DNA from 3 places in the Streptomyces sp. NPDC002476 genome. Region 3 is predicted to be linked to each of the others. Evidence: riboswitches for the same ligand, from Rfam matches in the RefSeq annotation. Region 3 holds a riboswitch; each other region holds the start of a gene.
What was found. A riboswitch is a leader RNA that binds a small molecule or an ion and turns the genes downstream of it on or off. The one in region 3 is predicted to bind cobalamin.

Region 1: it holds a riboswitch for cobalamin, as region 3 does, so the genes downstream of both, ACFYXM_RS21415 (cobalamin biosynthesis protein) here and ACFYXM_RS22855 (prenyltransferase/squalene oxidase repeat-containing protein) in region 3, are expected to answer to the same signal.
Region 2: it holds a riboswitch for cobalamin, as region 3 does, so the genes downstream of both, ACFYXM_RS32700 (ABC transporter substrate-binding protein) here and ACFYXM_RS22855 (prenyltransferase/squalene oxidase repeat-containing protein) in region 3, are expected to answer to the same signal.

The regions. Positions count from the first base shown of each region.
Region 1 covers NZ_JBIARH010000018.1:99,246-108,937, forward strand. Annotated here, with positions in the region: gene ACFYXM_RS21400 (class II aldolase/adducin family protein) at 96-776, opposite strand; gene ACFYXM_RS21405 (anion permease) at 991-2,259, shown strand; gene ACFYXM_RS21410 (hypothetical protein) at 2,335-2,565, shown strand; cobalamin riboswitch at 2,748-2,880, shown strand; gene ACFYXM_RS21415 (cobalamin biosynthesis protein) at 3,025-4,101, shown strand; gene ACFYXM_RS21420 (cobyric acid synthase) at 4,098-5,639, shown strand; gene cobN (cobaltochelatase subunit CobN) at 5,636-9,298, shown strand; gene ACFYXM_RS21430 (putative cobaltochelatase) at 9,399-9,692, shown strand, end outside.
Region 2 covers NZ_JBIARH010000048.1:4,376-14,067, reverse strand. Annotated here, with positions in the region: gene ACFYXM_RS32720 (neprosin family prolyl endopeptidase) at 1-1,108, opposite strand, end outside; gene ACFYXM_RS32715 (ABC transporter substrate-binding protein) at 2,070-3,614, opposite strand; gene ACFYXM_RS32710 (ABC transporter ATP-binding protein) at 3,986-4,837, opposite strand; gene ACFYXM_RS32705 (FecCD family ABC transporter permease) at 4,834-5,961, opposite strand; gene ACFYXM_RS32700 (ABC transporter substrate-binding protein) at 5,991-6,956, opposite strand; cobalamin riboswitch at 7,076-7,258, opposite strand; gene ACFYXM_RS32695 (alpha/beta hydrolase) at 7,531-8,673, shown strand; gene ACFYXM_RS32690 (sensor histidine kinase) at 9,101-9,692, shown strand, end outside.
Region 3 covers NZ_JBIARH010000020.1:126,099-135,790, forward strand. Annotated here, with positions in the region: gene ACFYXM_RS22835 (ECF transporter S component) at 254-1,048, opposite strand; gene ACFYXM_RS22840 (ABC transporter ATP-binding protein) at 1,195-2,913, opposite strand; gene ACFYXM_RS22845 (energy-coupling factor transporter transmembrane protein EcfT) at 2,910-4,181, opposite strand; gene ACFYXM_RS22850 (SCO2322 family protein) at 4,178-4,855, opposite strand; gene ACFYXM_RS22855 (prenyltransferase/squalene oxidase repeat-containing protein) at 4,852-6,135, opposite strand; cobalamin riboswitch at 6,250-6,377, opposite strand; gene ACFYXM_RS22860 (MBL fold metallo-hydrolase) at 6,453-7,493, opposite strand; gene ACFYXM_RS22865 (RNA polymerase sigma factor) at 7,995-8,504, shown strand; gene ACFYXM_RS22870 (hypothetical protein) at 8,501-9,193, shown strand; gene ACFYXM_RS22875 (hypothetical protein) at 9,309-9,692, opposite strand, start outside.

The DNA of each region.
Region 1 (9,692 bases), on a different contig from region 3:
AGACGAAAGCGGAAGGCGGAAGCGGAAGGCGAAACGGAAGGCGGAAACGGCCGCTCGGCGGGGGCGGAACGGGCCGTTCGCCGGGCCCGGCGGGGTCAGCGCGTCTGCCCGTATCCCTTCAGCGCCTCCCGTACGTCGTCCAACTGGGCCGGGGTGAGCAGGGCCGGGGACAGTCCGGGCACGGAGACGGCGGCGAGCCAGAGCCGGCAGAGCCATTCCAGCTGCGCGGTCCGGTCGTACGCCTCGTCCAGGGTGGCTCCGTGGGTGACGGTGCCGTGGTTGCGGAGCAGGCAGCCGGTGCGGTCGCGCAGGGCGTCCAGCATGTTCGCGGCCAGTTCCTCGGTCCCGTAGCGCGCGTAGGCCGCCACCCGCACCGGTCCCCCGAGCATGGCGGCGGCGTAGTGGATCGACGGGACCTCGGGGACCAGGGTGGAGACCGCCGTGGCGTGCACCGCGTGGGTGTGCACGACGGCCGCCGCGTCGGTGTTCCGGTAGACCGCGAGGTGGAGCGGGAGTTCGCTGGTGGGGGTCAGTACGCCGAGGACCTGGTTTCCTTCCGGATCGACACCGACCACGTCCTGCCGGCCGAGCCGGTCGTAGGGCACGCCGCTCGGGGTGACCAGGATCGTGTCGCCGACCCGGGCCGACACGTTGCCCGAGGTGCCGACGACCAGGCCGTCCGCCGCCGTCCTGCGGGCGGTGGTGACGAGATCGGCCCAGGCTTGTTCGATCGCACCTTGTCGCTGATCGCTCACGTCCCGTCGCTGATCGCTCATGACCGTGATCCTGTCAGCCCGCCGGGCGTACGTATACACGACCGACCGAAGGAACCACGAAGAGTGACGACGGGGCGCGGGCGGCGGGCACCATGGCCGCGAACCGCCCCGAAGCGCCCCCAGGGACACCATGAAGCCCCGCTCAGTTCATCTCCCGTTCACCAAGGTTGCCTACCGTCAACCTGCCAATGACGTCGAACGATTGCCTGGGTAAATGGAACACATCACGCTGCTTCTCGCGATTGTGATCGTGACAGCTCTAGTGTTCGATTTCACGAACGGTTTCCATGACACCGCCAACGCGATGGCCACCACCATCTCGACCGGCGCACTCAGACCGAAGACCGCGGTGGCCATGTCCGCCGTTCTCAACCTCGTCGGCGCGTTCCTGTCCGTGGAGGTCGCCAAGACGATCTCCGGCGGGATCATCAATGAGGACGGGCTGCGCACGGAGGTCATCTTCGCGGCACTCGTCGGCGCCATCCTGTGGAATCTGCTGACCTGGCTGGTCGGACTGCCGTCCAGCTCCTCGCACGCCCTGTTCGGCGGCCTGATCGGCGCCGCGGTCATGTCGGCCGGCTGGTCCTCGGTCAACGGCGGCACGGTCGTCACCAAGGTGCTGATCCCCGCGGTCGCCGCCCCGATCGTCGCCGGGTTCGCCGCGCTGCTGGCCACGCGGCTGACGTACCGGATCGGCGGGAAGATCCGTGACGAGGCCCAGGAGAAGGCCACCGCCAAGGGCTACCGCGCCGGTCAGATCGCCTCGGCCGGACTGGTCTCCCTCGCCCACGGCACCAACGACGCGCAGAAGACCATGGGCATCATCACCCTGGCCCTGGTCACCAGTGGTGTGCTGCACCCCGGCGCCAACCCGCCGGTCTGGGTCATCGTCTCCGCCGGTACGGCCATCGCGCTCGGCACCTACCTGGGCGGCTGGCGCATCATCCGCACCATGGGCAGCGGCCTCACCGACCTCAGGCCGCCGCAGGGCTTCGCCGCCCAGACCAGCGCGGCCACGGTCATCCTCGCCTCCTCGCACCTCGGTTTCTCCCTGTCCACCACCCAGTCCTGCTCCGGCGCCGTGATGGGCGCGGGCCTCGGCCGCCGGGGCGGCGTGGTCCGCTGGTCCACCGCCACCCGGATGTTCGTCGCGTGGGGCCTGACCCTGCCGGCCGCGGGCCTGGTCGGCGCGGGCGCCGAGCTCCTGACCAAGCAGGGCACCTGGGGCGTCGTCGTGGTCGCGGCGCTGCTGGTCGTGGGCTCCGGCTCGATCTGGCTGATCTCGCGCCGCAAGCCGGTCGGCCACGGGGACGTCGCGCCCTCGGAGAGCGCCGTCGAACCCGCGGGCGTCGTCACCACGGCCATCGCCGCCGTCAGCCCGCCGCCCACCGCCGCAGCGCAGGACCTCATGACCATCATCCCGGCCACGCCCGCCGCCGCGGCCGCCGCCGCCCAGGACCCGGCGCGTCCCGCCGCCGTCTAGGGCGTGTTTCGAAAGTGCCGTGACCGGCACCGGACCGGTCACGCGGACCGTCCGCAGACCGTCTAAGGAAGCAGCATGAAAATCGACTGGGCAGCCCTCGGCTCCGTCTTCGGTGTCTCCCTCGTCGTCACCGTCGCGCTGGTGGGCGTCTTCACCCTCGGCATCGTCGGTCTCGCCAAGCAGCCCGAGGCGGCGGCCCAGGGCGGCTCCGGCGGCTCACGGGTACTGGCGCGCGCGGGCGCGTACGTCTGCTTCGTGCTGTGCGCGGCGGCGGTCGCGTACGGGATCTATCTGATCGTCGCCTGAGCCCTTCCCCTCGCACCTCCTTTTCGCAGCCCCGACGGGCCGGACGCACCTCGCGTGTCCGGCCCGTCGACGTGTCCCCGTCCCGATGTGGGCCTCAGCACACTGCCCCGCCGCAGGTCAACGGCGGGTTGACGGGCGTTCGCAGAGCGTGGTGGACTGCCGGAGCCATTTACGGCGACAGCAGAGGAAGCCGGTGCGAATCCGGCGCGGTCCCGCCACTGTCACCGGGGAGCGGTCCCCCACACCGGGAAGTCACGGCGCGCGCGAGCGGGCTGGAAGGCCGGGGGAATCGCGGATCCGGGAGCCAGGAGACTCTCGTCGCCGGTCACGTCGAACCAGGGCGCGGACCCTGAGTGAGGACATTTCGCCATGCCTGGCAGCCGTGCGTCCCTTGCCCCGGCGCTCTCGCCGAGAGCCGCCCGTACGAAGGTCCTCCGAGGCACGACGGCCGGCTGAGCCATGCGTGCCGATCGCGTATTCGCGTACGGCGCCACGGCCGGTCTGATCGGCGATCTGCTGCTCGGTGACCCCCGCAGGGGGCACCCGGTCGCCGCCTTCGGGCAGGCCGCGGCGGGCGTCGAACGCCGTCTGTGGCGCGACCACCGCGGGTGGGGCGCGCTGCACACCCTCGTCTGCGCCGGAGGCGCCGTGGGCGGTGCGGCGCTGCTCAGCCGTGCCGCACGCCGTCACCCCGCCGCCTCCGTCGCGCTGACCGCGGCCGCCACCTGGTCCGTGGTCGGCGGCACCTCGCTGGGGCGGGAGGCACGGGCCGTCGGCGGCGCCCTGGCCGTCGGGGACGTCGCGGTGGCCCGGGAACGCCTGCCGCATCTGTGCGGACGCGACCCGCACTCCCTGGACGGGCCGCAGATCGCCCGCGCCGTGGTGGAGTCCGTGGCCGAGAACACCTCGGACGCCGTGGTGGGCGCCCTGGTGTGGGGGGCGCTGGCCGGTGTGCCCGGCCTCGTCGGCTTCCGCGCGGTCAACACCCTGGACGCGATGGTCGGCCACAAGTCGCCCCGCCACCGGCGCTACGGCTGGGCCTCGGCCCGCCTCGACGACCTCGCGGGATGGCCGGGCGCCCGGCTGACCGCCGTGCTCGCCGTGGTCGCCGGCGGACGGCCGCGCGAGGCGGTACGGGCCTGGCGGGCCGACGCGGCGAAGCACCCGAGCCCCAACGCGGGCCCGGTGGAGGCGTCGTTCGCGGGCGCGCTGGGCGTGCGCCTGGGCGGAACGCTGGCGTACGGGGGCCGGGTGGAGCACCGCCCGGTGCTGAACGGGGAGACGGGCCGGGCGGTGGAGACCGCGGACATCGAGCGCGCGGTGCGGCTCTCGCGCCGGGTGGGCCTGCTGGCCCTCGGTGTGTGCGTGGCCACGCGGCTGGGCGCGGGTCTCGCCGCGCGACGGCTCGCGGACGTACGGGGCACGGGACGGGGACGGATCACGGGCGCGCGGCCCGCGGGCATGGGCGGCGCCGCCGCGGGGGCCGCGCGGCTCCTGACCGCGAAAGGCCCGAGCGCAGGACGGAGACGGACATGAGCGGCGGACTCCTGGTCGCCGGGACCACCTCGGACGCGGGCAAGAGCGTCGTCACGGCGGGCATCTGCCGCTGGCTCGCGCGCCGGGGCGTGAAGGTGGCGCCCTTCAAGGCGCAGAACATGTCGCTGAACTCCTACGTCACCCGGGAGGGCGCCGAGATCGGCCGTGCCCAGGCCATGCAGGCCGCGGCCGCCCGGGTGGAGCCGTCCGCGCTGATGAACCCGGTGCTGCTCAAGCCCGGCGGGGACCGCTCCAGCCAGGTCGTCCTGATGGGCAGGCCGGTGGGCGAGATGAGCGCGCGCGGTTACCACGGCGGACGGCAGGAGGCCCTGCTCGGCACGGTCGTGGACTGCCTGGAGCGGCTGCGGAGCACGTACGACGCGGTGATCTGCGAGGGGGCCGGAAGCCCGGCCGAGATCAATCTGCGGCGCACGGACATCGTGAACATGGGCATCGCCCGGGCGGCGCGCTTCCCGGTGGTGGTGGTCGGGGACATCGACCGGGGCGGCGTCTTCGCGTCGTTCTTCGGTACGACGGCGCTGCTCTGCGCCGAGGACCAGGCGCTGGTCGCGGGCTATCTCGTGAACAAGTTCCGCGGCGACGTGTCGCTGCTGGAGCCGGGCCTGGAGATGCTGCGCGAGATCACCGGCCGCCCGACCTACGGGGTGCTGCCCTTCGCGCACGGCCTCGGCATCGACGAGGAGGACGGGCTCCGGGTCTCGCTGCGCGGCGCCGTGCGCGAGTCGGTGATCGCGCCGCCGCACGGCGAGGACGTACTGCGGGTCGCGGTGTGCGCCGTGCCCCTGATGTCGAACTTCACCGACGTGGACGCGCTGGCCGCCGAACCGGGCGTCGTCGTCCGCTTCGTGGACCGCGCCGAGGAGTTCGCCGACGCCGACCTCGTCGTCGTGCCCGGCACCCGGGGCACGGTCGGGGCGCTGGCCTGGCTGCGCGAGCGCGGGCTCGCCGACGCCCTGGCCCGGCGTGCCGCCGAGGGCCGGCCGGTGCTCGGCATCTGCGGCGGCTACCAGGTCCTCGGCGAGCACATCGAGGACGAGGTCGAATCCCGGGCCGGGCACGTCGACGGGCTCGGGCTGCTGCCGCTGCGTGTCCGGTTCGACCGCGAGAAGACCCTGGCCCGGCCCGTCGGGGAGGCGTTCGGCGCGCCGGTCGAGGGCTACGAGATCCACCACGGCGTCGCCGACGTGCGCGGCGGCGAGCCGTTCTTCACCGACGGCCGGGGCCGCGCCCTGGACGGCTGCCGGGCCGGAGCCGTGTGGGGCACCCACTGGCACGGCTCGCTGGAGAGCGACGTGTTCCGCCGCCGTTTCCTGACCGAGGTGGCGCGCGCCGCGGGCCGGCGTTTCGTCCCCTCCCCGGACACCCGTTTCGCCGAGCTGCGCGAGGAACAGCTCGACCGCCTCGGCGACCTGATCGAAGAACACGCCGACACCGGCGCGCTGCTCCGGCTCATCGAGTCGGGCGCGCCGTCCGGACTTCCCTTCATCGCCCCCGGAGTACCTGGAGCACGCGTATGAACGCCCCCACGAGCACCGTGCTGTTGCTGTCGACCGCCGACACGGACCTGCTCGCCGCCCGCGCCTCCGGCGCGCCCTACCGGATCGGCAACCCCACGCGTGTCGACGTGCACGAGGAACTGCCCGCGCTGATCGCGGGCGCCTCCGTCGCCGTCGTCCGGCTGCTCGGCGGCAAGCGTGCCTGGGAGGACGGCCTGGCCGTGCTGCGGGCGTCCGGCATCCCGACCGTGCTGCTGGGCGGCGAGACCGTGCCGGACGCGGAGCTGATGGCCGAGTCGTCCGTGCCCGCCGGGGTCGTCGCGGAGGCGCTGCGCTACCTGGTGGAGGGCGGTCCGGGGAACCTGGTGGAGCTGACCCGTTTCCTCTCCGACACGGTGCTGCTGACCGGTCACGGCTTCGCCGAACCGCAGCGGATGCCGGAGTGGGGCGTGCGCGGCGACCGGGAGTTCGCCGAGGGCCGTCCGACCGTCGGGGTGCTGTTCTACCGGGCGCACGAACTGTCCGGGAACACCTCGTTCGTGGACGTGCTGTGCGAGGCCGTCGAGGCGCGCGGCGCCAACGCCCTGCCGGTGTACTGCGGTTCGCTGCGCGGCGCGGACGCCGGTCTGTACGAGCTGCTGGGCCGGGCGGACGCCCTGGTCGCCACGGTCCTGGCGGCGGGCGGCACGCGCGCGTCGGACGCCTCGGCCGGGGGCGAGGAGGAGGCATGGGACATCGGCGCGCTCGCGGAGCTGGACATCCCGGTGCTCCAGGGCCTGTGCCTGACCTCGTCGCGCGCCGCGTGGGAGGCGTCGGACGCCGCGCTGTCCCCGATGGACGCGGCGATGCAGGTGGCGATTCCCGAGTTCGACGGCCGGCTGATCACCGTGCCGTTCTCGTTCAAGGAGCAGGGCCCGGACGACGTGCCGGTGTACCGGGCCGATCCGGAACGGGCCGCGCGCGTCGCCGGGATCGCCGTGCGGCACGCCGCGCTCCGGCACAAGCCGAACGCCGAGAAGAAGCTCGCCCTGGTCTTCACCGCCTATCCCACCAAGCACTCCCGGGTCGGCAACGCGGTCGGCCTGGACACGCCCGCGTCGGCGGTGCGGGTCCTGGACGCCCTGCGCGGCGCCGGATACACGGTCGGCGGATATCCGGACAACGGCGACGAGCTGATCCACCGTCTCATCCAGGCCGGTGGCCACGACGTGGAGTGGCTGACCGAGGAGCAGCTCGCGGCCGCCCCCGCGCGGGTGCCGCTGGCCGACTACCGGGCCTGGTTCGGCACGCTGGACCCGGAGTTGCGGGGCTCGATGCTGGAGCACTGGGGGGAACCGCCGGGCTCGCTGTACGTGGACGGCGACGAGATCGTCCTGGCCTCGCTCCGGTTCGGGAACGTGGTGGTGCTGATCCAGCCGCCGCGCGGCTTCGGGGAGAACCCGATCGCGATCTACCACGACCCGGACATGCCGCCGTCGCACCACTACATGGCGACGTACCGCTGGCTGGAGAACTCGTTCGGCGCGGACGCCGTCGTGCACATGGGCAAGCACGGCACGATGGAGTGGCTGCCGGGCAAGGGCCTGGGCCTGTCCGCGGGCTGCGGACCGGACGCGGTGCTGGGCGAACTCCCGCTGGTCTACCCGTTCATCGTCAACGACCCCGGTGAGGGCACCCAGGCCAAGCGGCGCGGGCACGCCACGGTGGTGGACCATCTGGTGCCGCCGATGGCGCGTGCCGACACCTACGGCGACCTGGCCAAGCTGGAGCAGCTGCTCGACGAGTACGCGCTGGTCAGCGATCTGGACCCGGCGAAGGCCCCGGCGGTGCGGGCGCAGATCTGGACGCTGGTGAAGGCCGCCGAGCTCCATCACGACCTGCATGTCGACGAGCAGCCGGACGACGACGCGTTCGACGAGTTCGTCATGCACATCGACGGCTACCTGTGCGAGATCAAGGACGTGCAGATCCGCGACGGCCTGCACGTCCTGGGCGGCGGCCCGGTCGGCGAGGCGCGGGTCAACCTGGTGCTGGCGGTGCTGCGCGCGTCCCAGGTGTGGGGCGGCACGGCGAACGCTCTGCCGGGTCTGCGGGCCTCGATCGCGGCCCACTTCGGGCTGAGCGAACGGGAGTTGCTGGCCGAGCCGGGCGCCCCGGTGAAGGTGCCGGCGGAGCTGACCGGACTGGTCGACGGTCCGGCGCGCACCGGCGCGGACGCGATCGATCTGCTGGAGAAGCTGTGCCGCCGCCTCGCGGAGGGCATGGAGGAGCGCGGCTGGGACGTGGCGGGCGCGGCGCGGCTGGTGCGGGAAACGCTGGGCCACGAACTCCCGGACGCCATCGCCGTGCTGGGCTTCGCGTGCGAGGAGGTCGTGCCCCGGCTGGCCCGGACGACGGACGAGATCGGTCACATCCTGCGGGCGCTGCGCGGCGGCTTCGTCCCGGCGGGCCCGTCCGGCTCACCGACGCGCGGTCTGGTCAATGTGCTGCCGACGGGCCGGAACTTCTACTCGGTGGACCCGAAGGCGATTCCGTCGCGGCTGAGCTGGGAGGTCGGGCAGTCGCTCGCGGACTCGCTGATCACCCGCTACCTCGCGGACACGGGCGAGTACCCGAAGTCGGTGGGCCTGACCGTGTGGGGCACGTCCGCGATGCGCACGCAGGGCGACGACATCGCGGAGGTCCTGGCGCTGCTGGGCTGCCGTCCGGTATGGGACGACGCCTCGCGCCGGGTGACCGGCTTCGAGGTGGTGCCCCCGAACGAGCTGGGGCGTCCGCGCATCGACGTGACGGTGCGCATCTCCGGATTCTTCCGGGACGCGTTCCCGCACGTGGTGGGGCTGATCGACGACGCGGTGCGGGCGGTGGCGGAGCTGGACGAGCCGGCCGGGTCCAACTACGTACGGGCGCACGCCGACGAGGACACGGCGGTCCACGGCGACCGGCGCCGGGCCACGGCCCGCGTCTTCGGGTCGAAGCCGGGGGCGTACGGGGCGGGTCTGCTGCCGCTGATCGACGCCCGGAACTGGCGCTCGGACGCGGACCTGGCCGAGGTGTACGCGGTGTGGGGCGGTTACGCGTACGGGCGCGGGCTCGACGGGCGGGCGGCGCGCGGGGACATGGAGACGGCTTTCCGGCGGATCGCGGTGGCGGCGAAGAACGTCGACACCCGCGAGCACGACCTGGTCGACGCGGACGACTACTTCCAGTACCACGGCGGCATGGTCGCCATGGTGCGGCATCTGACCGGCACCTCGCCCGAGGCGTACGTCGGGGACAGCGCCACGCCGGACCAGGTGCGCACGCGGACGCTGGGCGAGGAGACGCACCGGGTGTTCCGGGCGCGGGTGGTGAACCCGCGGTGGATGGCGGCGATGCGGCGCCACGGGTACAAGGGCGCCTTCGAGATGGCCGCGACCGTGGACTACCTCTTCGGGTACGACGCCACGGCCGGGGTCGTCGACGACTGGATGTACGAGAAGCTGTCGGCCGAGTACGTCTTCGACGAGACCAACCGCGACTTCATGAAGAAGTCCAATCCCTGGGCGCTGCGCGGGATCTCGGAACGGCTGCTGGAGGCGGCCGAGCGCGGGCTGTGGGCGGAGCCGGACGCAAAGACCCTGGAACGGCTGCGGGCCACGTACCTGGAGCTCGAAGGCGATCTGGAGGGCGACGAGTGAGCACCCGGAGGTTTCCCGGAGAGCGACGAGCGGGCGCCCGAGGGCTTCCCTCCCCCGCGTCGGGGGCAGTGACATCACGCCGTTCATCCAAGGAGGCACCGTGAACACGCCGTACCCCTTCACCGCCCTCGTCGGGCAGGACGATCTGCGGCTCGGGCTGCTGCTGAACGCGGTCTCGCCCGCGGTCGGCGGCGTGCTGGTGCGCGGCGAGAAGGGCACCGCCAAGTCCACCGCGGTGCGGGCGCTCGCCGCGCTGATGCCCGAGGTCGAGGTGGTTCCCGGCTGCCGGTTCTCCTGCGCCCCCGCGGCGCCCGATCCCGCGTGCCCGGACGGCCCGCACGAGGCCGGGTCCGGGACGGCACGGGCCGCCCGGACGGTGGAGCTGCCGGTCGGC
Region 2 (9,692 bases), on a different contig from region 3:
CCACCAGCGGCTGCATCGTGCCGGCCGCGTCGGACTGGTAGGCCATGTTGCGCATATAGGCCGCGTGGCTCCAGCCCTCGTACGGGAAGTGCCCACTGCCCATCTGGCTCCAGGTGGCTTCGGGGTGGTGGATGACGTCGTCGTCGATCTCGCCGCCCCAGTCGGCGACCCCCGCCTGGTTGTACAGTCCCGAGGCGTTGAACAGGCTGCGCGGGTAGCCGCCCATCCATTCGTTGCCGATGCGGACCCACCACTTGTCCAGGTACAGCATGACCTTGATGGACAGTTCGTACTGGTCGCCGCCGTAGACGCTCTCGGCCATCCGTATGCCGGGGTAGACCGTGCTCGACAACTGCTCCCAGCCCTTGACGTCCCGGTTGTAGCCACCGAGGTAGTCGCCGCTCTGCGTGTAGTTGTTGGTGGTGTAGAAGATGAACAGATGCGGATACCAGTCGCCGTAGAGGTCGTAGCAGGTCTGCGCGCCCACCTCGACGGTCTGCACATCGGTTCCGGCCCCTGATCCCCCCACCACCCACAGCTGGCCCAGCGAGAACTCGTTCGACCACTGGACATAGGGCTTCCAGGTGTTGATGACGCCCTCCGTGCCGTAGTTGAACACCGGCTGGCGGGCGTGTGCGTACTTGTGCACGTCGGGGGCGGCGGCGGGCGAGGTGAGGCCGAGGTCGTCCGGCGGCGTGATCCGCTTCGCGTAGGGCCCCTTCGCCAGGTAGTCCTGCAGGGTACCGACCGGGGTGATGCGGTCCAGCGGCTTGCGCAGCATCGGGACGGTGCCGGGCGGGCCGGTCTCGGCGTCCGGCTCGGGCGATTCGAACGGCTGCGACAGCCCGGGACGGTCGGAGTCGTACGGCCGCTCCGGCGGCTCCACGTCGGGTGGTTCGCCGCGGCAGTCGGCAGGGACCCAGTCGAGTTCGTCCCCGTCGGCCGTCGTGGTGCGGGCGACCGCCTCGCGCCGGGCGTACTGGTCCTTGAAGTACTGCCGGATCTCCTCCAGCCGTTCCTCGTCCGCGCGATCCAGGTCCCGGCCGGCTCTCGGCCGGGGCGAGGTCCGGGGCGCGTCGGGGTTGCGCAGAATCCTGCCGGCTTTCATCGCTGTCTCCTAGATGATCGTTCGCGGTGGCGACGTCGGGGTGGCCGAACGAGGTCGCCGTGGTTCATCGGTGTCGAAGAGACCGGGGCCGAAGTCCCGGGTGAACCACGACCCGGGGCGGGTGGCCCCGTCGTAGACGTTTCTGGCCACGAGGACCTGTCCCGGGAACGACCTGTCCCGGGAACCGGGCGGCGGTCGGTTCGGCGTCCACCGCCGTGACGCAGTCCATCGTGGCGTCGTTCAGCCAGACGTCGCGGATGTCGCCGATGTCGCGGAACAGATCCACGGATGGCATGCTGCGCCACCTCGTCTCAGCTGCACGGTTGTGCACGTCGTTCCATGGTGGTGCCCTCGGATGCGGGCAGCACATCGGTGGGCGGGAGTTCGGTGTGGTCAGGGCGTATGTGGGGGAATTCCTCCCGCCGTCGCTCGCGTCTCGCGCGTTCGCGCCGCTCTGTCCTGTTCCAGCGGCGGCTCACGTGGCCGCTTCCCACCGTCCTCCGGGCCCACCGCCGGGACGGCGGAGCCGGGCCGCGAGGGCTCGTGCCCAGGAGGTCCGCCCACGGGCCTCGTGCCGGCGTCGAGTCGGGCGAGGAGGGCGCGAACACAGCCGACCGCTGATGTCCATTCTCCTCCCACCCGAAAGCAGGCGCAGCTCGTACAACCCCTTCGGGCCGGTTTCAGGATTTCTTGTCCGGGCCCTGCCGTGTCCCGGGGCGCGCCGTCCGGGACGCGCGACGAGCGGGGCGTGCGCGTCGGCGGCGAAGGCGATGTCGATCAGGCGGAAGTGCGCCATCGGTGTGGCGGCTCTCCCCGCAGCGCGCGACCGGCGTCCCCCGCAAAGGATTCGACGCCCTCGGGTCTCCGGCGAAGGGGGCGGGAGTGCACCGGACACCCCGCCCCACTCGCGCGAACGCCGTTCCCCCGGACGCTCCCTCGTCCGCGTATCGCGGCGCCGGAGTCACTCCGCGGTGCCGAGCTCCCAGAAGCGGAAGACCGTCGAGGTGTCCAGGCAGTTCTGCAGCCCCCGGACGCTCTCGTGGGCGACCGCGTACTGCTGGCCCTGCCAGAGCGGCAGGAACGGCAGCTCCCGCGCCACGATGTCCTGCAGCTTGATGAAGTCCTGCCGGGTGTCGGCGCGGTCGGTCACGGAGGAGGTGCGCGGGATGATCTGGTCCGATATCTCGTTGTTCTCGTAGTTGTTCGACAGCACGTTGTTCTCGCCGAAGAACGGCTGGGTGAAGTTGTCGGGGTCGGGATAGTCCGGCACCCAGCCCTTGACGTAGACGCCGTACTTGCCTGCGGCGATGTTCTTCTCGTACTGGCCGAACGGGACGGACTTCATGTCGGCCTCGAACAGCCCGCTCCGATTCAACTGGTCTGCTATGGTGCGTAGTTCGTCATCCGTGGCGGGACCATAGCGGCTCGGGGTGGACCAGAGCGTGAGCTTCACCTTCTCGGTGATTCCGGATTCGCGCAGGACGTTCCGCGCCTTGTCCGGCTTCGGACTGTCGCCGTACACGTCGAAGAACGAGGTGCCGTGGCCGGTGATGCCGACCGGGACCACCGAGTAGAGCGGCGTCGCCGTGTCCTGGTACACCTTGCTGACCAGGGAGTACCGGTCGACGAGGTGGGCGATGGCCTTGCGCACGGCGAGCTTGCCGACGACGGGGTCGGCGACGTTGAAGACCAGGTGCTGGACCTCGGCGCTGCTGCCCTGCACCACCGTGATGCCGTCCTTCTTCGCGGTGGCCGAGGAGTCCAGGGCGGCTATCGCCTTGGCGGTGAGACCGCGGTAGGCGATGTCGATGTCGTCCTTCTCCAGGGACGACCTCAGCGCCTGCTGATCGCCGCGGAACAGCTTCAGCGTCACCCCGGAGTTCTTCACCTCGGCGTTTCCGCGGTAACCGGAGTAGACCGAGAAGTCCGCTTCGGACTTGTCGATGGAGTCCAGCTTGTAGGGTCCCGATCCCACCGTCTTGCCGCCCCCGAGCAGGTGGTCCTTCGGATAGACCTGGTGGTCCACGATGGAGCCGGCACCCGAAGCGATCTTGCTCGGGAACGTCGCGTCGGGCACCTTGAGGTGGAACACCACGGTCTTGTCGTCCGGGGTGTCGATCGACTTGATGGTGGACAGCATCGGCGACGGCCCGGCCGGGTCGTCGATCGCGATCGTACGGTCGAAGGAGAACTTCACGTCCTTCGACGTGAGGCTGTGGCCGTTGCTGAACTTCAATCCGTCGCGCAGCGTGCAGGTGTAGGTCTTGCTGCCGTTCGAGAACCCGCACTCCTCCGCGGCCTCCGGCACGGGGGTGGAGGAAGCGGGCGGGAAGCTCAGCAGGGACTGGAACACGTTGTTGAACAAAAGCCAGGACCCCGGGTCGTACCCCGAGGCCGGGTCGGTGGCGAGGATGCCGTCGGACATCCCGACGACGATCCTGTCCTTGCTCTCGGACGGCCAGATCTGGTCCTCGGAGCCGCAACCCGTCAGCAGCACCGCTGTCATTCCCCCGACGATCAGAGTGCTCGACCGCCTCGTACGATCCATCACGGAAAGTGCTCCATACTGTCAGCCGGCCGCGAGGGTTTCCCCGGGCAACCGGATCGGGTCAGGAAGTACTGCGCACGCCGCGACCCAGACACTCGGCCCGGTCGGGCGTGTTGGTGCGGACCGAGCGGACTGCCGGGACTCGGTGTTCGACAGGAATTGTATGCACGGTGACTGACAGTCAGCTTCCGCTTTGGTGAACGGTAATCGGCCGAACGGCGAACACGCCCTGGGAGAAGGGTGGATGCGCCGTGCGGCAACAGGCGGCGACGGCCGGTCGCCGCCGCGCCGAAGGCGGGAGTGAAGCCGCCTCGCGCGACCCGGCCCGCTCACGGAACGGGCTCGTCCCCCCGGGCCGTCGTGGTCCGGCGGGGTCCCTGTTCCCCGGGCAGGAAGGTCACATGGGGCGCTCCCGTGCGGGGGTGGACGACGACCTCGCCCGCCACCTCGTAGACCTCGCGCAGCAGTTTTGCGGTGATCACCTCTGCGGGCGGGCCGGACGCGACGACCTCGCCCCCGCGCAGCACGTAGAGGCGATCGCAGTAGTACGCCGCGAGGTTGAGGTCGTGGAGCGCGACCAGAACGGCGGCGGGGAGCCGGCGCAGGATGCCGAGGACGTCGAGCTGGTGGCGTATGTCCAGATGGTTGGTGGGTTCGTCGAGGACGAGCAGCGAGGGCTGTTGGGCGAGGGCGCGGGCGATGAGCACACGTTGGCGCTCGCCACCGGAGAGCCCGTCGAAGGAACGGTCGGCGAGCAAGGCCGCGTCCACGGACGCGAGGGCCGAAGCGATCAGCCGGGCGTCCTGTGCGGTGTCGCCGTCGAGCAGGCCCTTGTGCGGGGTACGGCCCATGGCGACCACCTCACGCACTGTCAGGTCGAAGTCGGCGACGGGCTCCTGGACCACCGCGGCCAGAGTACGGGCCAGTGTGCGTACGGGCAGGCGCCAGACGTCGGTCCCGTCGACCCGTACGTGTCCGGTGTCGGGTCGCAGCACGCGGTAGACGGCGCGCAGCAGACTGGACTTGCCGCTGCCGTTGGGGCCGACCAGCCCCACGACCTCGCCGGGGCGGGCGGTCAGGGAGACGTCCCGGACCAGGCGGTGCGCACCGGCGGACAGAGTGACCCCGTCGACGGACAGGGCGGCGCCGCCACCGACGGCGCGTTCGGCCGCGTCGCTCATGCCGCTCCCCGTTCGTCGTTCCGCCGGGCGTCACGGCGCATGAGCCAGAGAAAGAAGGGGCCTCCGCACAGCGCCGTGAGCACCCCGACGGGAAGTTCCAAGGGCGCCGCGACCGTGCGGGCGGCGATGTCGGCCCAGATCAGGAAGACGGCTCCGCCGAGGGCGGCCGTCGGCAGGACGCGACGGTGGTCGCCGCCGACGACGAGCCGCACGGTGTGCGGCAGCATCAGCCCGACGAAGCCGATCGGCCCGGTCGCCGCGACCAGGACGCCGGTGACCAGGGACAGCAGGACGAACATGCGGGCCCGGAACCGGGCCACGTCGAGTCCCATCGTGCCCGCGGACTCCTCGCCCGCCAGCAGCAGGTTCAGGTTCCGTGCCTGGACCAGCAGGACGGCGATGCCGAGCAGCAGGGCGCCACCCGGCAGCCAGAGCGTGTCCCAGCCGACGCCGCCGAGGCCGCCGAGGGTCCAGGCGAGGACGGCACGGGCCTCGTGGCCCCGGCCGGTGGTGAGCAGCAACAGGTCCGTCACCGCGGTGAGCACCGACGCCGTCGCCACACCGGACAGCACGAGCCGTACCGAGGTGATGCGTCCGCCGGTGCGCGCGGTCGCGTACACCACCAGCAGCGCGCCGAGGGCGCCGGCGAACGCGGCGGCCGGCAGCGAGACGGGCCCGAGCACGCCCACGCCGAGCACGATCACCGAGACCGCGCCCAGCGACGCGCCGGAGGACACGCCCAGCAGGTACGGCTCGGCCAGCGGGTTGCGGATGAGGGCCTGCATGGCGGTGCCCACCACGGCCAGCCCGGCGCCGGTCACGGCACCGAGCAGCACCCGCGGTGCCCGCACGTCCAGGACGATCGTCTCCCGGGCGCGGGTCCAGGACGGCTCCTGCCAGTCGGCGCCCAGCGCGTGCGTCACGATGCCCCACACCTGGCCGGGCGGCACGTGCACCGAGCCGATGGCCAGGCCGGCAGTGGCGGAGACCACCAGCAGCAGCGCGAGGACGGTCAGCGCGAAGGGGAGGGGTACGCGCCCCGACCGGCCGCCGCGGCGCGGGAGCCACGCCCTCGCTCCGCCGGCCGTCCCCTCGGTCGTCCCGTCGGGCGGGGCGGCCTTCACGGGCGTTCCCGTTCCCGTCCCCGTTCCCGTCACCGGAAGCTCTCGGGATGCAGACCGCGCGCCAGGCCGTCGACCGCGTACGCCGACCGGATGCCGACGAGGGTCGCGGTCAGCGGCAGGACCACGAACCGCTTGTTCCTGATGGCCGGGACGTCGGCGAGGGCGGGCTGCGAGAGCAGGAACCGCTTCTTCTGCTCGACGCTGCCGGAGCCCGCGTAGTCGTAGACCATCACGGCCTCGGGCTTGCGGGCCACGACCTGTTCCCAGGAGACGTCCCCGAAGACGTCGTCGAGGCCCGCGAAGACGTTCCGGCCGCCCGCCAGGTCGATCAGGTCGTTGCCCAGCCCCTTGCCGCCCGCGGTGAAGGCGGTCTTCTCGCCGCTGTCGTAGACGAAGACGGGCACGTCGGGCCTCTTCCCCACGGCCGAGACGGCCTTGTCGACGCGCCCCCTCAGATCGGCCACCAGCGCGGAGGCGCGGTCCGGGACGCCGAAGACGTCGCCGATGGTGCGGATCTCGTCGTAGGTGTCCCGCATCGTCACCCGCTTCTTGCCGCAGTACTCCCGGTTGAGGTAGGTGTCGATGCCCGCCTCGGCGAACGCCTTGCGCGACCGGCCCTCGTTCTCGGCGAACGCGCTGCCGTAGCCGCCGTAGACGAAGTCCGGCTCCGCGTCCAGGACGGTTTCGAAGGAAGGCTCCCGCTTCGCCAGTTCGGGTACGGCCGCGAAGTCCTTCCGCAGCTCGGGCAGAACGGCCGAGTCCGGGAAGGCGGTACCGGCCATGCGGTCCTTCAGCCCCAGGGCGAGCAGCAGTTCCGCGGGGTGCTGATGGATGGTGACCACGCGCGAGGGCGGTTTGTCGTACGTCGTTCTCACACCGCAGTTGTCGACGGTGACCGGGAAGCCCTCGACCGTTGACGCACCGGCCTTCGGTTTCCCGGGGGAGTCGTCGGCGGTGCCGCAGCCGGCGGCCGGCAGGGCGGTGGCCAGGGCCATGACCCCGGCGACGACGCGCGGGGCGCGCCGGGTGCGCCGGGTGCGGGCAGGGGGAGAGCAGGGGCGGCGGCGGGGTATGCCGAAATACACGTAGAGCCTCCTGGGGAGTCCGCGCTCCTCAAAACGGGCCCGCGACAGGCCAGTGTCCTGACTCCCGGATCGACGTTCCCCCCGCCTTCCCGCGCGGCGCGCGGTGGCATGTCGAAGGGTTGCACTCCCCGGTCACAGTGGCGGGACCGTGCCGGATTCGCACCGGCTTCCTGTCTCCCGTCGCGGCGATGACCTGCCGATATTACGTTTGTCCGAGGTCGGCGCACAGAGGGCGCCCATGTGAGTGATCGCACGCCGGGGAACCGGGGCCCGTCTCCCGGCCGTTCCCGCCCCTTCCCGGCGCGGCCGGGGCGCGTGATGCGGGAGGCCGGGAGCGACCGGCGTCGAAGGCGCGGGGGTGCCGGTCGCCGAAGGCACGGGAGTGACCGGCGTCAACACGAGGTTCCCGGTGCCTCGCGTCCGACGTAAAGAGGTGGAAAAGAGGGTAAACCATCGTGCTGTGTGCGACATCCTCACTGGCGTGATGAGCCTGACGGGGACACCCTTCTTCCTGGCCACGATCGCGCTGGCCATCGTCAGTGTGCTGCTTCCCCTGTTGCTGTGGGGGCGGGTACGGGGTCCCGCCGTGGTGCGAGGCGCGAGCCGTCTCGCGATGGTCGTCCTCGCGCAGGGGGCGGCCGTGCTGAGTGTCTTCGTGGTGGTCAACAACACCAATGGTCTGTACGACAACTGGGCCGATCTGCTCGGCACCGGACACCATGTCGTCGCCGCCCCGGACCTCGGACGCGACGGACTCGGAAGTCACAAGGACCTGGCGAACGAGCCGAAGGTCGTCCAGGAGTTCGACCCGGTGCACGACGCCCGGATGGGACGGAACGTCCGCGTCACCCAACTGCGCGGGCGGGTGTCGGGGGTGCGCGGCGAGGTGTACGTATGGCTGCCGCCGCAGTACGACCAGCCGGCCTTCCGGCACCGGAGGTTCCCCGTGGTCGAACTCCTCGGCGGCTTCCCCGGTTCGGCGAAGGCGTGGTTCAGCAGCCTGCGGGTGCAGTCGCAGCTGGAGGCCCGGATGCGGAGCGGCGAGATCGCCCCGTTCATTCTCGTCGCACCCCGCACCAATCTGCTGGCCGGTCAGGACACCGGATGCGCCAATGTGCCGGGCGTCGTGGACGCCGAGTCATGGCTCAGCGTGGACGTCCGGCAGATGGTGATCGACACCTTCCGCGCACGGAGCGGCGCGAAGGGGTGGGCGGTGGCCGGTTACTCGGCCGGGGCGCACTGCGCCGTGAAGATGGCACTCGCCCACCCCGACCGGTACCGGGCCGCGGTGGGCCTGTCCGGCTACAACGACCCGGCCGCCGAACGGGTCTCCCTCACGGCCCGCGCCCCGGAGCTGCGGCGGGCCAACAACCCGCTGTGGATCCTGCGCCATGCGACCACCCCTCCGCGCGTCGCGCTGTATCTCTCGGGCGGACGCGAAGACGGCTACCGTGACGGCCTCGCGCTGCGGCGCGCGGCGGCAGCCCCGACACGGGTGGTGGTGGCCCGGGTGACCGGGCCGCACACCATTGGCCTGTGGAAGCGCCAGGTGCCCCAGGTCTTCCGCTGGCTGACGGCCGAACTGTCGCCGTGGGCGGGCCGGGTCGCGCCGGCGAAGGGCGTCTGAACCGACAGGAAGCGGTGCGGAAGGGACCGACGGCCCGCGGGGGAGTGGCCGACGCGGGGCGTGACGGGCGGTCGGGCCCAGGGACCCCCGCCGTCCGTCGTCACGTCGGTCGGCCGTCGTCATGCCGGTCGGGCGTCGGCCGAATGGAGTCGTCGGGGCCTCCGGCCGGGCGATCGTGACGACGGGCCCGGCGCCTCGGCCGGGGCGCCGGGCGGCGGTCCGGCGTACGGGCGGCAACCGCGCGTCGGAGGCCCGGGGCGTGGGCGGACACGGGTCCCGGGGACGGCGGCCGGGGGCGGGGGGACGGACGGGGGAGGCCGCGGGGCCCGTCCCGCGTGACGATGCCCGATGCGGTCGTCGACCCTACGGTGGTGCCATGGCGGTGAGCAGTGGTCGGAGAAGGGGGGAACGGTCCCGGTTCGGTGTGATGGACGCACTGGTCCTGGTCGTGCTGTTCGTCCTGTCCGTCGTGGCCGCCTCGATCGTGCCGCACGAGCGCGATTTCTCCCTGCGCTGGCAGGCGGTGGTGCTGGCGGGCACCGGTTGTACCGCGCTGGTGTGGCGGCGCCGTCACCCGGTCGGTGTACTGGCCGTGGCGGTCGGCTGCGGGGTGGCCTTCCAGCTGCTGGGATTCCGGGAGAGTCCGCTGGTCATCAGCCCCGTCCTGGTGTCGGTCTACACCGTCGCCGCGCGCACCGACCGGCGAGTGACCTGGATCTCGGCGGTGTCGTCGGTCGCCATCCTGGTGGGCGTCGCCGTGCTATGGGATCCGCGTTCCTGGCTGGCCCCGGACAACGCGGCGATGCTGGCGTGGACGGTGCTGCCCGCAGCCATCGGTGACGGGGTGCGCTCGCGCCGCGCCTATGTGGCCGCGGTGGAGGAACGGGCGGAACACGCGGAGCGCACGCGCGAGCAGGAGGCGCAGCAGCGGGTGGCGGCCGAGCGGGTGCGGATCGCGCGCGAACTGCACGACATCGTCGCCCACCACATCGCCCTCATCAACGCCCAGGCGGGCGTGG
Region 3 (9,692 bases):
CGAGGTTCCACGTATGTGACAACGCTCCGGCCGCTGACGGGAACGGATGTCAGAGCAAAATGCGCCTATATGGACCAACGGGTAATTAAGTCGTCCAAGTAAGAGAAAATCAGGCTTTTGCCAGGTGTTGACGCGGTGTGAAATGTCCCGAAAGCCCTGAAATCCGGGGGAAAGCAGAGGAAAATCAAGGGAACGACGAGGGAGCGACCGTCACCCTACCCGGTCATGGAGGTCAAGCGGATGCGCAGGCTCCTCACCCGTCAGGGGCGTCGAACGTGCCCCGCGCGTCGAAGGCGGCCCGGCGCGTGGCCCGGCGCAGCGCCTTCAGCAGTGCCGAGCCGAGGGCCAGGGTCAGCACCACGGTCAGGACGGCCCGGCCCAGGTCCCAGCCGAGCGAGGTCGCCGCGCAGTAGGCCAGGAACCGGACCAGGTTCTCGGACAGGGGATCACCCGCGTGGTACGAGATCCCCGAGCCGGTGCCGGGCACGATCGTCCATCCGTACAGGTTCATCACCGTGCCGTACGCGAACGCCGCCAGGAATCCGTACCCGGCGAGCATCAGCAGCTCGGCCCGCCCGCGCAGCCGGTCCGGGCCCGGCAGCAGACCCGCACCCATGGTGAACCAGCCCATCGACAGCATCTGGAACGGCATCCACGGCCCCACCCCGCCGGTCAGCAGTGCCGACGCGAACATGGTCACCGAGCCGAGCACGAATCCGAAGCCGGGGCCGAGCACCCGGCCGCTCAGCACCATCAGGAAGAACATCGGCTCCAGGCCCGCCGTGCCCGCGCCGAGCGGGCGCAGCGCGGCACCGACCGCGGCCAGCACCCCCAGCATCGCCACGGCCTTCGCGTCCAGCCCGGAGTCGGCGATCATCGCGACGACCACGCCGACCAGCAGCGGCAGCAGCGCGGCGAACAGCCACGGCGCGTCCTGGGAGTGCGCGAGACCGGAGCCCGCGTCGGCCAGCAGCGGCCAGCCGAACGCGACCACGCCGATCGCACTGATCAGCACGAGCGCGGCGATCGCGCGCGGCCCCAGACGCATCGGCCGTACCGTCCGGTCCGACCGCCGCGCGTGCCCGGTGAGGGCCTTGCGCCCCGTCCGGGCCGGGCCGTCCACTCGCTCCACAGGGCCTGCGGGTGCGCGACGCCCGTCCGCCACCTTCGCCGCCCGTCCCTCGTGCCCGCTCGTCACCGCTCCTCCAGCGCGTCACGGACCTGTGCCACGGTCAGCCACTCCTGCGGGGCGAGGACCTTCGCGGTCTGCGGGGCGAACGCCGGGGAGGAGACCACCACCTGCCGGGTCTCCCCGTCCGCGACGACCTCCCCGTCGGCGAGGATCACCACCCGGTGCGCGAGGTCGGCGGCGAGTTCCACGTCGTGCGTCGCCAGGACGATCGCGTGCCCGTCGGCGGCGAGCCCCTGCAGCACCCCGGTCAGCCGGGCCTTCGCCGCGTAGTCCAGACCGCGGGTCGGCTCGTCCAGGAGCAGCAGCGGCGGACGCGCGGTGAGCACCACCGCCAGGGCGAGCGCGAGCCGCTGCCCCTCGGAGAGATCGCGGGGATGGGCGTCGTCCGGCACACCGGGCAGCAGCTTCGAGACCAGCTCCCGGCAACTGCCCGCGGCGGCGCCCGCGTCGGTGTCGGCGGCGGCGCACTCGGCGGCGACCGTGTCCGCGTACAGCAGATCGCGCGGTTCCTGAGGTACGAGCCCGACCCGGCGCACCATCTCGCGCGGCGGCGTGCGGTGCGGGGTCCGGCCACCGACGAGGACGGTGCCCGCGGTGGGTTCGACCATGCCGACGAGCGCGCCGAGCAGGGTGGACTTGCCCGCGCCGTTGCGGCCCATCAGGGCGACCGTCTCGCCCGGGGCGACGGAGAGCATGACCCGGCGCAGCGCCTCGACGCGCCCGCGCCGCACGCCGAGGTCCTCGACCCGGGCCGGGACATCGGCGGCGGGCCCGGCAACGGGCGTCGCCGTGCGCGTGCCGCGTCCCAGCAGCCGGGCCAGGGCGCCGCGTCGGGCGGGGGCGGGCGCGGCGGGCAGCGGGGACACCAGGGTCCGGGCCGGGGCGGGCGCGGCGGGCGGTCGCCGGTCCGCGAGCTGTTCGCGCAGGCCGGCGGCGCGGCGCCGGGCGTCACGGACCGACAGCGGCAGCGGCTCCCACCCTGCCAGCCGACCCAGCGCCACGACCGGCGGACGGACCGGGGAGACGGCCATGACATCGGCGGGGGCGCCCATGACCGCGGCGGCGCCCGGCGACGGCAGCAGGACGACCTGGTCCGCGTACTGCACCACCCGTTCCAGCCGGTGCTCCGCCATCAGGACCGTGGTGCCCAGGTCGTGCACCAGTCGTTGCAGCACGGCCAGCACCTCCTCGGCCGCCGCCGGGTCGAGCGCGGACGTCGGCTCGTCGAGGACCAGGACCTTCGGATGCGGGGTGAGCACCGAACCGATCGCGACCCGCTGCTGCTGCCCTCCCGAGAGCGTGGCGATCGGCCGGTCCCGCAGCCCGGCCAGGCCCAGCAGGTCCAGGGTCTCCTCGACCCGCCGCCGCATCACGTCCGGGGCGAGCCCCAGCGACTCCATCCCGTACGCCAGCTCGTCCTCGACCGTGTCGGTCACGAAGTGGGAGAGCGGGTCCTGGCCCACCGTGCCGACCACGTCGGCGAGTTCGCGCGGCTTGTGGGTACGGGTGTCGCGCCCCGCGACCGTGACCCGGCCGCTCAGCCTGCCACCGGTGAAGTGCGGCACGAGACCGGAGACGGCCCCCAGCAGCGTCGACTTGCCGACCCCGGACGGGCCGACCAGCAGCACCAGTTCGCCCTCGGGAACGGTCAGATCGACCCCGGACAGGGTGGGGCGCTCCGCCCCCTCGTACCGCACCGAAACCTGCTCGAACCGGATCACTGGTCCTCCTCGGGACTCGGCCGCGTCTTCGAACCGGCGCCCACCGGCGGCGGAACGGGGGCCACCAGCGCGGGCAGCAGCCCCACCAGCACCGCCGCCGCGGGCCACAACGGGAGCACCGGCGCGGTCAGCGGTACGACCCCCGGGTGCAGCGCCTCCGCGTCGACACCGCCCGCCCAGATCATGGCCACCGCCACCACGACCCCCGAACCCGCCACCAGCCAGGCCCGCGCACCCCACCGGTCGGGCCGGTAACGGGTACGGACCGACCGGGCACCGCCCAGGCGCAGCCCGGCCGCCGCCGCGACGAGCCCGGCGACCAGCAGCGGCAGCCCGTACACCGCGCCCTGCGCGGCCAGCAGCCCGTACGTGCCCGCGCACACCCCGAGCAGCCCGCCGAGCGTGAGCGCGTTCGTGGTGCGCCGGACGGCGGGCGGGACCTCGGCGGTACGCCCGTAGCCGCGCGCGTCCATCGACGCGGCCACCGCGACCGACCGCTCCAACGCGCCCTCCAGGACCGGCAGTCCGATCTGGAGGACCGCCCCGACACCGCGGGTCGGGCGGCCCCGCAGCCGTCGCGCGGTGCGCAGCCGCGCCACGTCGGCGACCATGTTCGGCGCGAACGTCATCGCGACGACGACGGCGACCCCCGCCTCGTACAGCGCGCCCGGCAGCGACTTCAGCAGCCGGGCCGGGTTCGCGAGCGAGTTGGCCGCGCCGACACAGATCAGCAGGGCGGCCAGCTTCGCCCCGTCGTACAGCGAGAAGACCAGCTGCTCGGCGGTGACCCGGCCACCGATCCGGACGCCCTGCGCCCAGTCGGGCAGCGGCACTTCGGGGAGCGTGAACAGCGGATGCGTGCCGGGGATCGGTGAGCCGAGGAGGACGGAGAAGACCAGCCGCACGCCGACGACGAACAGCCCGATCCTGATGAACGCCCCGTACGAACGGGCCCAGGGCGCGTCCGTGCGGCGCGCGGCGACCACATAGCCCGCGACCCCGACGAGGAGTCCGAGCAGCAGCGGGTTGGTGGTGCGGGAGGCGGCGGTGGCGAGGCCCAGCGCCCACAGCCACCACGCCCCGGCGGGCAGGGCGTTGCTCCGGTTCGCCTCGGGTGCGCGCAGCAGCCGGTCGGCGGTGCGGGGGGCGCGGGTGGCACGCGCAGGGGTGACGCCGGTGGTGCGGGTGGGGCCGGTCGCCCGACGGCCGGTGGCCGGGCGGTCGGGTGCCCCGTCCCCGGTCGCCGGGCCGCTGGTCGGAGTGGTCATCCTCGGCGGCGGCGGGCCTGCACGACCGCGGCCGAGCCGAGGACGACGACGGCGCCGGCCCCGAAGAGCATCCCGGCGGACGGTCCGCCGCCGCTGGAACCGTCGGCGGACGCGGCGGACGTGGCGGGGGCGGACGCGGCGGGCTTCTTGTGCCCGTCGCCCGACACCTGCTCGCCGCACCCGGAGGCCGGGTACCCGGAGATGGCGCACAGCAGCGCGTTGCCGTCGTAACGCAGCGGCTTGGCCACCGCGGCGAGCGCCTCGGCGGTGCTCGCGTCCGGAGCGACCACGGCACACGCGGTCCGGAGCGCGGGCGGGGTCCGCCCGTCCGGAGCGTCCGCCGCGGTGCCCGGGTCGATGACGAGCGCGACCCGCTTGGACCCCTTCTCGGCAGGGGTGTTCGCGCAGATCTTCGCGAAGCCGGGGGCGTGGCGCGGCCGGGCCGCGTCCTGGGAATCCTCGCTCACCGAGAACCGGAAGCCCTGCACGGCACCGTCGTCCGGCCGGACCAGGGCGGGGCCCTGGGTGGCGTACGCCCAGCCCTCGCCCGAGCCCTCCCAGAACGACCAGTACCGGTAGCCGGCCGCCTGGGCCTCTCCCGCGCCCAGCACGGCCAGCAGCACCCCGCTCAGCACCGTCAGCACCGCGGCGGCGGCCCCTCCCGTCCGCCTCACAGCTGCTGGTTCTTCCGGCGGCCGCTGATCAGGAAGCCGACGCCCGCACCGACGACGAGGCCGATGCCGACGAACCACCACACGCCGCCGATCACGTCGTCGCCGCTGTGCACCCGGTCCTTCTCCGTGGCCTCGTACCCGGTGTCGGCGGACGGGTCGGGGGTCGTGATGGCCGCGGGCTTCGGACCGGTCGCGTTCAGCTTGTCGACCAGGTTCACGCCGCCGAAGTCGCGGGCGTCGTTCCCGGTCGCGTGCGCGGCCAGGACCAGCTGCGCGTAGGCGGCGGGGCCGTTCTGCTCGGCCCAGGCTCCGGAGTTCTTCTTCAGCCAGGCCACGGCCTTGGCGGCCTTGTCCTGGTGGCCCGAGGCGGACAGCGCGACGACCGCGTCCGCGGTGTTGCCGATGTCGGGCTGCGGGGCGGAGTCCTCGGCGCCCGGCATCGGGGCCAGGTCGAGATGGCCCTTCGCGGCGAGGGCGCCGGCGAGGTAGTGGGCGCCGTTCTGGGCGGCCTGCTCGGGGGTGAGGGCCGAACCGGAGGCCGCGGGGCGGCAGCTGGTCCCCTTGGCCGCGGCGTTGTTGCCGGTGGCCAGGGCCTTGCCCATGGTGCCGAGCACGGCGGCGGCGGTGGCGTCCGCGTTGGCCGTGAGCTTCCCCGCCTTGTCCGGCTGGTACGCGAACGCGCCGCCGTCCTTCTCACCGCACGGGATCGAGAGCGCGAGCAGCGGATCGTACGGGGACTTGCCGTCGGGCGTGACGATGTCCGCGAGCCGCTGCCCCTGCCGGGCGAGAGCGCCGATCACGAGGGAAGTGGAGTTGGCGTCGCTGGGCGCGCCTGCCGTGTAGCCCCAGCCGCCGTCCTCGTTCTGCACGGACTTCAGCCAGCGGACCGAGTCGTTCACGGTCTCCGCGTGCCCGCCGATCTCGGCGAGCGCCTGCACGGCGACCGCGGTGGCGTTGGTGTCCAGCACCGTCTTCGCATCGCACGGCTTGGAGGCGTCGGGCCGGTACGCGGCGTAGGCGCCGTTGGCACACTGCTGGCCGATCAGCCAGTCCACCGACTTCGCGGCGGGCGTCACGCCTTCGACCCGCTGCGCGAGGAAGGCCAGCGACTGCCGCCAGACACCGTCGTAGGTGGGGTCCTTCGTGCCGTACAGCCCGGCGGGCAGTGCGGCGGACGGCGTGGGCGACGGGGACGGCGCCGCGACCGCGACCGGGGCGGCCGCGCAGAGCACGGCGGCCGTGGTCGCGGCGAGCGTTGCCGCGCTGCGGCGTACGGTCATGGCGGGCGGGGCCTCTCCTGTGCGGGGATCCGGACCGGGCACAGGCACGCTCACGCACCAGGCTCCGACTCCGTATACCTCGACGGTGCCGACCACCGGGGTTCCGGTGGTCCGAGCCGGTCACAACCGCGTCCAGGGCATTCCGACTCACCGTCCACGGGACGGCTCACGGCTGCGTGGTCAGTGCCGGATTCGCACCGGCTTCCCCCTGTACGCGCATGATGACGACCCACTCACTCTACCGGGCGACCCTCGGGCCCCTTCCGGGGTGCCCGCCGTCAGGCTGCGGCACACGTCCCTCGTACGTGCGTGACGGGTCACACGGAGATGTACGTCACGGGGTCGCTCCCCGCCACCGCCTCGGCGCGGCCCAGCTTCACCAGCCGCCGCAGATGCGCCTCGGCCTCCGCGACCGCGATGTTGCGCGAACCGTGCGGGATCCGCTCCCACGGCCGGTTCCACTCCATCCGCTCGGCCAGCTCCCACGGGGTCAGCGGGGTGGACAGCAGCCCCAGGAGCCCCGCCAGCCGCTCCTCGTGGTGGTCGAGGAGCTCCCGTACGCGCCCGGCCGCGTCGGTGAACGCGTACTGGTGGGCGGGCAGCACCTCCGCCACCCCGAGCCGGCCCACGCGCTCCAGGGAACCGAGGTAGTCGCCCAGGGGATCGGTGACCGCGTCGGCGTCCGGGTCCTCGTAGAGCCCGATGTGCGGGCTGATCCCGGGCAGCAGGTGATCCCCGGAGAACAGCCGCCCCCGCCCGGGCAGACCGGCCGGATGGTTCTCCTCCAGATGCAGGCAGACGTGACCGGGGGTGTGGCCGGGCGTCCAGACCGCCCGCAGTCGCCGCCCCGCCAGGTCCAGCAGCTCGCCCGGCACGATCTCCCGGTCCGGCAGCGCGGCCCGCGCCCCGGGCAGGGTGCGCATACGCCCCCGGTCCGCCGCCGCGGCCCGCAACGGCGCGAGGTGCGCCTCGGGCGCGCCGACCGCGGTGAGCTTGGCGACGAGGTAGTTCAACCAGGTGCCCGGCTCCGACTCCCGGGTGCGGCGCACGATCTCGGCGTCCGCCGCGTGCATGGCGATCCAGGCCCCGGACGCCTCGCGCACCTGCCCGGAGAGGCCGTGGTGGTCGGGGTGATGGTGGGTGATGACGATGCCGTGGATGTCGGTGACGGCCACGCCGACGGCGGTCAGCCCGGCGACGAGCGTGTCCCACGCCTCCGGATCGTCCCAGCCGGTGTCGACCAGGACCGGACCGCGGTCGGTGTCGACGACGTGGACGAGGGTGTGCCCGAGGGGGTTGTCCGGGATGGGCACCTCGATGCTGTGCACGCCCCCGCCGTGATCGGTCACCTGCGTCATGGCTCCCCTTTTCCCACTGCCCGGTCCGCTCACCGGACGTACGGCCGTGCGGCGCGGCACGGTGCGGTGCGCTGCGCTGCGCGCCGCCCACTGACCACCCGACCACTGTAACGAGAACTTGTTCCAGTGGTAGCCCTGGTCGACCATCTCCCGGGCGCAGTTGACGCACACCCCCGGGCCGGCTCGGATGGGCATCCGGGACAGCCCTTAGTGCCGCTCCCGGCAACGTTCGCCCCGTCGCGTCGCCCGGTAATTCCCCGAGCTCTCGACTTCGTTCGAGCAGGGAGGCCCCATCCGAGAGCTTGCGGCCGCCTTGCGATCGCACGCACCGGACGACGCTCCTTCCGGGCAAACCTTGCCGGTCACGGCACTAAGGGCTGTCCCGTAATCCGTGGCGTCGGTAGGCCGGGAAGGACGCGCGCGGACCGGGCCGGGGAAGAAAAGCGCGGAAAATCTCCCTGGCTCTGTAAGGATTCGCCCCGCGCATGACATGTACGGGGTGTGGAGAGCAACCAGACCGTGAGGGATTCGGGCCGGAGTGCGGGGTTCACCGCGTTGTACGCGCGGGAGTACCCCCGGGTGCGCGCCTTCGCGCACCGCAGAACGGGGGACCGGAGCGCGGCCGAGGAGATCGCCGCCGAGGTGTTCCGGATCGCGTGGGAGCACGTGCTGAAGGGCGGTGAGGCGACGCCCGGGTGGGTGTTCGTCACCACTCGGAACGTGCTCGGCAACCACTACCGGGCCACCGCCAGGCTGACCGAGCTGCACCGGCGGATCGGTGAGGAGATCGGCCGCGCTCCCGCGTCCGCGGAGGACTCGGCGGTCCTGGACACCCTCGACCGGCTGGCGGACCACCATCGCGAGGTGCTGCTGCTCAGCTACTGGGACGGCCTCTCCGCGGCGGAGGCGGGCCGCCTGCTCGGCTGCGGTGCTCCCGCCGTCTGGGTCCGTCTGCACCGGGCGCGCAAGGCGTTCCGTGAGCTCTACATCTCGTCCCGGGAGTCGGTATGAAGCGTTCGCAGTCCAAGCAGGTCAAGAAGTCCGCGATGTCCGCCCAGGGCGTCGCCTCGCTGATCCGGCACGCCGATCCGCTGCCGACCGGCGCGTCGGAGGAGGGTCTGTCGTCGCGTGCCAGAGGAGAGTTGGGCGTCCTGGTGGGCGAGGCCCGTCCCGTCCCGCTTGCCCGGCGCCCGCGTCGGCGTGGGGTGCTGATCGGGGCCGTCGCCTGCGGCGCGGCCGCGGTGGTGGCGGCCGTCGCCGTGCTCGCGGCCTCCGGGCCCGACGAGCCGAGCGGCGGACTCGTCGCCGATGAGCCCGACTACCCCTCGACGGCCCGGCTGGAGGGCGCGGCCGACCTCATCGTCCGGGCGAAGCTGGGCGAGGGCACGGAGCGGACCGTGGACGACATCACATCCACGGAGGCGCCCGCCGAGGTGCTGGCGACGGCCAAGGGCACCGCGCCGGGCGGGCGGGTCACCGTCTCGTACATCCCGCCCGGCTCGGGCGTGTCCGAGACGGCCGCGCTCGAGGCGGGGGAGGAGTACGTGTTCTTGCTGGAGCGGCAGGATGACGGCCGGTTCACGCTGGTGAACTCGGCCCAGGGGGCCTACGGCGTCAGCGGTGACAGGGCCGTCCCGGCCGGGGACAACGCGGTGAAGCTGAGCCCGGGGGTCCTGAAGGCGCTCCGGCTGACCGGCTGACCGGGGGCTCTGGAGATGCTCCGGCCGACCGGCCGGCCGGGGCCTGGTGACGCTCCGGCCGGTCGGGTCGGGAGCGGGCGGAAGGGGTGCCGCCCGGTGGGCGGCACCCCTTCGGTCACTTGGCGCGGGCCGCGCGGTCCTTGAGACGCGGGACGGTGCCCGCGTCCCCGAACCCACCGTCCCCGGTGGGCTTGATCTGCCCGCCCGCGTCGACGGTGTACAGCGCCTGTTCGGGGTTGAGCAGGTCGTACGGCGCGGCGGCGTCGTGCTTGGCGAGCATCAGCACGTACTGCGTGCCGTTGTTCGCCAGGGTGGTGGTGTGCTTCTCCTTGTAGGTGACGTCGCCCAGCGTGCCGCCGAGCTGGCTCACCTCGACGGTGTCGCCAGGCTTCACGTCACCGGACAGCACCTCGGAGACCTTGACCTTGGAGACGGTGACGACCACCGGCTCGACCTTGGCCGCCTCCTCCTCGCTGAGGCCGGCCTGAGGGTTGGCCAG